DNA from 3 places in the Staphylococcus sp. NRL 16/872 genome. Region 2 is predicted to be linked to each of the others. Evidence: riboswitches for the same ligand, from Rfam matches in the RefSeq annotation. Region 2 holds a riboswitch; each other region holds the start of a gene.

Region 1 (2,276 bases), 710 kb from region 2:
GGCATGTATTTTGTTTCGACTTCTTTCTAATTACTTTCGTATGGGATAACATCATCACCATATTCTTTTTTAATATAGTCTTTAATTTCTTTAGATTGCATTACTTTTAATAGTTCTTGGAACTTTTTGTCCTTTTTATGACCTTCTTGCACGGCGATGATATTGGCAAACGGTGATGATTTACCTTCTATTACAATGGCATCTTTAGAAGGTTTCAAACCATTATCTATTGCATAGTTTGAATTCATTATGACAGCTGCACCTTCCCCATTTTTATATGTTTTAGGTAAAAATTCTGCCCCTTGTTGATGATTAAATTTCAAGTTCTTTTTATTTTCAGCAATATCTTCAAATTTTGCATCTTCAATTTTGATGCCTTTTTTAAGTTTAATTAATCCTTCATCAACAAAGAAAGATAAAAATCGACCTTCTTCTGCTGGATTATTAGATACATAAATAGTAGAACCTTCTGGAATATCTTTTAAATGTTTATATTTTTTACTGTACACTCCCATTGGTGTTGTAAACACTTTGCCTAACTCTTCAATTTTATAACCATGACTTTTCTTTTCAGCTTTCAAATAAGGGACATGTTGGAAGAAGTTAGCATCTACGTCGCCTTTATCCAATAGTTTATTCGGCACTTTATAATCATTCACTTCTTTTACTTCTAAATCATAACCTTTTTTCTTTAATTGATCTTTAGCTTTTTTTAAGACGTCTCCATGTGGTGCAGGTGATGCTGCAACAGTAATTTTTTTATTATCCTCTTTATCTTTGCCACAACCTGCTAAAACTATAATTAATACTAAAATACTGATAACACTCAACCATTTTTTCAAGAATACCGACACCTCTCTTTAAGAATGCTTCAATTACGCTCCAACTCTTAAATACTTATAAGACATAAAAAAATACTTTCTATTGCCTAAGAGAAAGTACAGATACACTTTCTCTTATCTCTTAAAGTAAGTCCTACTTTATGTGAATTAGCACTATGTCATTGAATGACGTTTGCCGGGTTTCATAGGGCACATCCCTCCACCACTCTTGATAAGAGTTTTCATGTTTTATTGAATTGATATTATATTAGCACTAGACATAGATAGAAGCAATATAATTTTTAGAATATTCTAATTTCTTTAGATGTGTAGTTTCTTTCATGGAGGGAATAATATTCAAAACGAATTCGAAGGATGACTCATTATGCTACGCTACGCCTACCACTTACTTAGTGCTTTATTCATCAGTATTATTTTGCTAATGACTATGACAGTTATGGATGTCTTAGCACAATCGACTCATTTAACATTATTGCTAATTAATATTGATTTTCTTGTAGATCCTAGTAAAACACCATTAATTCTCGAATTGTTGATTCACGTATTTATTGGTTTTATCATTTATATTATTTTCTTTGCGATTTATCATATTTCTAAACCGTTTTATAAAATCAGTTACTTCTTATTGTTCATTGTTTTTGCAGCATTATATCCCCTATTAATTGTTATGGCTCAACGCTCATTTTTCCATTTTAGTTGGGGAGAATATGGTTTATGGATGATGGCGCACTTGATTTTTATAATGTTAATGGCTTTTGCAATTTCTTACTTTTCAAAAAAGAGATTTTAAAACCTAGACATGAAAATCTTAAAAAAATCTTTACTATCATTAACTTATATTTACAAACTATGCTTTCTTTAACTTAGATTAAAAATTCAATAATGTTTACTTTAAATCCCTATTCAACTGTTATTTCAGTGCTACACTAAAGTTGTAATTGATAATAAATGAAATGGGGTTTTCATTGTGAGGAAGGTCTCTCTAATTGTATCAACTGTTTTAACAAGTACAGTTTTATTAACTGTAACAAATCCATCTCATGCATCTGCTACAGAATTTGTAACGCAAGATAATGCTCAACAAGTTGCAACAATGGCGATGTCAAACAGTGGAGGCAACCCTGATTTACAAAACTTCAAAAAAGCAGTAGATAAGGGCGATTACTTTGAAATCATCAGTCAAAATAAATTAAATGCTGGGAACGGGGTTTACAAAGTCTATAAAACTGGTGAAGTAGAATATAAAAATGATAAATACAGTCAATTTAATAAACTTCAAGATGGAGAAACACATGCTGAACACGGTATAGCTAAAGCAGCTGAGATTGAACCTCAACATAAAGAAGAATCAAAAATCGCTTCAGTAGATTGCGCACGCGAACTTAATACGTACTATGTAGGTAATGTAGATTCTTCAGAAGTCCCTTCCACTAA
Region 2 (2,276 bases):
TTAGGACATTAACTTTGTCTAATTTCTCCCATGGTAATAAGACATCAGTACGTCCGAAATGACCATAAGCTGCAGTTTGTTTGTAAATAGGTTGTTTTAAATCTAACATTTTAATAATACCTGCTGGTCTTAAGTCGAAGTGCGCTCTAACTGCTTCAACTAATTGCGCTTCTGAGACTTTACCAGTGTTAAATGTATCAATAGAAATTGAAACTGGTTCAGCTACGCCAATCGCATAAGCTAATTGAACTTCACACTGATCAGCTAACTCAGCTGCAACAATATTTTTAGCTACATATCTTGCTGCATACGCTGCTGAACGGTCTACTTTAGTTGGATCTTTCCCACTGAAGCAACCCCCACCATGACGTGCATAACCACCGTAAGTATCAACAATAATTTTGCGACCTGTTAAACCAGCATCTCCTTGAGGACCACCGATTACGAAACGACCTGTAGGATTGATAAAGAATTTAGTTTCTTCGTCAATTAAACCTTCTGGTACTGTAGGATAAATAACATGTTCTTTAATATCACTTTGAATTTGTTCTAGTTCAACATTATCTGCGTGTTGAGATGACACAACGATTGTATCAATACGTTTTGGTTTATCATCTTCATCATATTCAACTGTTACTTGAACTTTGCCATCTGGACGTAAGTAGTCTAGAATGCCATCTTTACGTACATCTGATAAACGTTTAGCAAGTTGATGCGATAAGAAGATTGGTAAAGGCATATATGTTTCTGTTTCATTTGTTGCATAGCCAAACATTAGACCTTGGTCTCCAGCACCAGTTGCTTCGATTTCTTCTTCTGAAATATCTTCACGGTACTCTAATGCTTTATCTACACCTTGAGCAATATCTGGAGATTGTTCATCAATCGCAGTTAATACTGCCATTGTTTGATAATCATAACCATATTTTGCGCGTGTATAACCAATATTTTTAATCGTTTCTCGCACTACTTTAGGAATATCAACATATGTAGTAGTAGAAATTTCTCCTGCAATTAAAGCCATGCCTGTAGTAACTGCTGTTTCACAAGCAACACGTGCGTTTGGATCATCTTTTAAGATTTCGTCTAAAATGGCATCAGAAACTTGGTCAGCAATCTTATCAGGGTGTCCTTCTGTCACTGATTCTGAAGTAAATAAACGTTTATTATAAGTCATGTTTTGCTCCTTTATATATTTTATATTTACGAAAATTCTCTTTTAAATTGTGAGCTCAAAATAAAAGAGCCCTCTTCACTATATAAGATAGAGAGAAGGCTCTTAAACGTCCATTCGCTCTTATCGTTCAGACCTTATATGTCTGCAAACGGTTTGGCACCTTTCTTTTTATAAAAGAGGTTGCTGGGTTTCATTGGGTCCATGTCCCTCCACCACTCAGGATAAGAGAATCCGTTACTAACTATACTATCGAATCCCCTTAACAATGTCAATTTCGATTTTTAAAAGTTTTTGTCTTTACCAGGTGGAATAATTAAACCATTATGTTATACTAATTTAATGTAAAGGCTTACACGAAATATATTAATAATTAGATGCTGGAGGGATTGGGTATGTCAGTAGATACATACAGCGAAACACCTAAAATTAAACACTTATTAGAGAAAGAAAGTTCACTGTTCCAACTTTCTACTACACAACTTTACAATAAAATTTTAGATAACAACGAAGGTGAATTAACTGAACTAGGAGCAATCAACGCAAGTACTGGTAAATATACTGGACGTTCACCTAAAGATAAATTCATCGTAACTGAACCTTCTTATAAAGATAATATCCACTGGGGAGATATTAACCAACCTATTGATGAAGAAACTTTCTTAAATCTCTACAATAAAGTTTTAGACTATCTTGATAAAAAAGATGAACTCTACGTTTTCAACGGTTATGCTGGAAGTGACAAAGATACTCAACTTAAATTAACGGTTATCAACGAATTAGCATGGCATAACCTATTCGCACAAAACATGTTTATCAGACCTGATTCATTAGACGAAGCTAAAGATATTAAAGCTAACTTCACAATTGTTTCAGCACCTCATTTTAAAGCAGATCCAGAAGTAGATGGTACTAAATCTGAAACATTTGTCATCATTTCATTCAAACATAAAACAATTTTAATCGGTGGTACTGAATACGCTGGAGAAATGAAAAAAGGTATCTTCTCAGTAATGAACTATTTATTACCAATGCAAGATATTATGAGTATGCACTGCTCTGCAAACGTAGGAAATAAAGGCGATGTAGCTTTATTCTTCGG
Region 3 (2,276 bases), 900 kb from region 2:
ATTCTGTGAAGAAGTTAGTGATTGTTTATTATCGACTTAGAAGGTGGATGAGCATGGCAATTTTAAATAAAGTTATTATTGTTGAAGGTAAATCTGATAAGAAGAGAGTACAACAAGTCATCGCTGAGCCTGTCAATATTATCTGTACACATGGTACAATGAGTATCGACAAAATAGATGATATGATTGAATCATTATATGATAAGCAAGTGTATGTACTTGCAGATTCAGATGACGAGGGTGAGAAGATTAGAAAGTGGTTTAAACGATATTTAAGCGAAAGTGAACATATCTATGTTGATAAAACATATTGTGAAGTCGCACGATGTCCTAAAAACTATCTAGCTAATGTTTTGAGCAGATACGGTTTTACTGTTCGAAAAGAAAAACGTCTCATACCTAATTTAACGACTGAAAGGTTAGTATTAATGAATGAGTAGTACAATAAAAGTAGAAGATATTAGTGAAAACTTCAAAGAGGATAAACATCTTATATTTGGGTATACACCCATGTGTGGCACATGTAAAGTTTCTGAGCGAATGTTAGACATCGCAAACGAAATCTTAAAGTTGCCAATTAAAAAAATTGATTTAAATTATCATCCAGAATTTAGCGAAGAAAATAAAATTATGTCTGTGCCTGTGTTAATGATTATGAATAAGGATAAGGAAATGGATAGAATTTATGCATTTCAATCCGTTCCTAATTTGTTAGAAAAGTTAAAATAATTATTGACGAATATATAGTACGATGGTAGGATATAAATTAATTAAATAGTGCGAAAACTCTTATCAAGAGAGGTGGAGGGATGTGCCCTATGAAGCCCGGCAACCGTCTAAATAATAGAAATGGTGCCAATTCACATAAAGTTTAACACTTTAGAAGATGAGAGAAAGATATATAAATGCTTTCTCAACTTTTATAAAGTGAGAAAGCATTTTTTAATTACATAAAGTTTTAAGGAGGCACTTAACGTGATTGAATTAAATCAAGTAGTAAAACGCTATCACACAAAGAATAAAGATGTTCTAGCAGTGGATCACGTTGACTTAAAAATAGAATCAGGCTCAATTTTTGGAGTTATCGGATTCTCTGGTGCTGGTAAAAGTACGTTAATTAGAATGTTTAATAATCTAGAAGCACCTACATCAGGTGACATAATTATAGATGGTGACAATATTAACAAACTTTCAAAAGCAGAGTTAAGAAGAAAACGTCAAAAAGTGAGTATGGTTTTCCAACATTTTAATCTATTGTGGTCACGAACTGTTTTAAAAAATATTATGTTTCCACTTGAAATTGCTGGTCATTCAAAAGTGAAAACTCGAGAAAAAGCATTAGCACTTATTGAGCTTGTGGGTTTAAAAGGTAGAGAAAATGCTTACCCTTCAGAATTATCAGGAGGTCAAAAGCAAAGGGTAGGTATCGCACGTGCCTTAGCCAATGATCCAGACGTGTTGTTATGTGATGAAGCCACAAGCGCGCTTGACCCACAAACTACCGACGAAATTTTAGATTTACTATTAAAAATCAAAAAAAGACAAAATCTTACAATTGTTATCATCACGCATGAAATGCAAGTAATCAGACGAATTTGTGATGAGGTAGCTGTTATGGAGAATGGCCGTGTCATTGAACAAGGTAGAGTTAGTGAAGTCTTTGAAAATCCTCAACACGAAGTGACAAAACGCTTCGTTAAAGATGATTTGGATGATGATTTTGAAGCATCAATTAAGCATCTAGAACCTTTAGATTCCGATGCTTACATTGTGAGACTTAACTTTAATGGTAACAATGCTACTGAACCTATCGTGTCTTACATAACTAAAAACATGGATATTGATATAAATATTCTTGAAGCAAATATTAAAAATACGCGTGATGGTTCGATTGGATTTTTAGTTATCCATATTCCACATATTTCACATTTGGCTTTTGAAGAATTTAAAAATGATTTGCATAAGCGACATGTCAATGTGGAGGTGATTAAGCATGAATAAATCATATGGTGATATTCTTCATGAAATGATTACAATGCCTAATGTCCAGTGGCCAGATGTATGGCAAGCGATTTATGAAACGTTATACATGACTATCGTTTCGACAATTTTCGCTTTTATTCTTGGCTTAATCTTAGGTGTATTACTCTTCCTATCAGCGAGAAGTCATTCTGCTGGGGCAAGAATTTTTTATAGTATAGTTTCATTTGTTGTTAACTTATTCCGAGCAATTCCATTTATCATTTTAATCTTGTTATTAATTCCATTTACAAGTG

Evidence for each region. A riboswitch is a leader RNA that binds a small molecule or an ion and turns the genes downstream of it on or off. The one in region 2 is predicted to bind S-adenosylmethionine.
Region 1: linked by a shared signal. The riboswitch ahead of MT340_RS01755 (MetQ/NlpA family ABC transporter substrate-binding protein) and the one ahead of metK (methionine adenosyltransferase) in region 2 are both predicted to bind S-adenosylmethionine.
Region 3: linked by a shared signal. The riboswitch ahead of MT340_RS09885 (methionine ABC transporter ATP-binding protein) and the one ahead of metK (methionine adenosyltransferase) in region 2 are both predicted to bind S-adenosylmethionine.

What each region holds. Positions count from the first base shown of each region.
Region 1 covers NZ_CP119327.1:373,767-376,042, reverse strand. Annotated here, with positions in the region: gene MT340_RS01755 (MetQ/NlpA family ABC transporter substrate-binding protein) at 27-842, opposite strand; SAM riboswitch class I at 954-1,060, opposite strand; gene MT340_RS01750 (hypothetical protein) at 1,207-1,632, shown strand; gene MT340_RS01745 (LPXTG cell wall anchor domain-containing protein) at 1,810-2,276, shown strand, end outside.
Region 2 covers NZ_CP119327.1:1,088,471-1,090,746, reverse strand. Annotated here, with positions in the region: gene metK (methionine adenosyltransferase) at 1-1,177, opposite strand, end outside; SAM riboswitch class I at 1,295-1,405, opposite strand; gene pckA (phosphoenolpyruvate carboxykinase (ATP)) at 1,570-2,276, shown strand, end outside.
Region 3 covers NZ_CP119327.1:1,985,253-1,987,528, reverse strand. Annotated here, with positions in the region: gene MT340_RS09895 (toprim domain-containing protein) at 54-440, shown strand; gene MT340_RS09890 (thioredoxin family protein) at 433-729, shown strand; SAM riboswitch class I at 787-893, shown strand; gene MT340_RS09885 (methionine ABC transporter ATP-binding protein) at 976-2,001, shown strand; gene MT340_RS09880 (methionine ABC transporter permease) at 1,994-2,276, shown strand, end outside.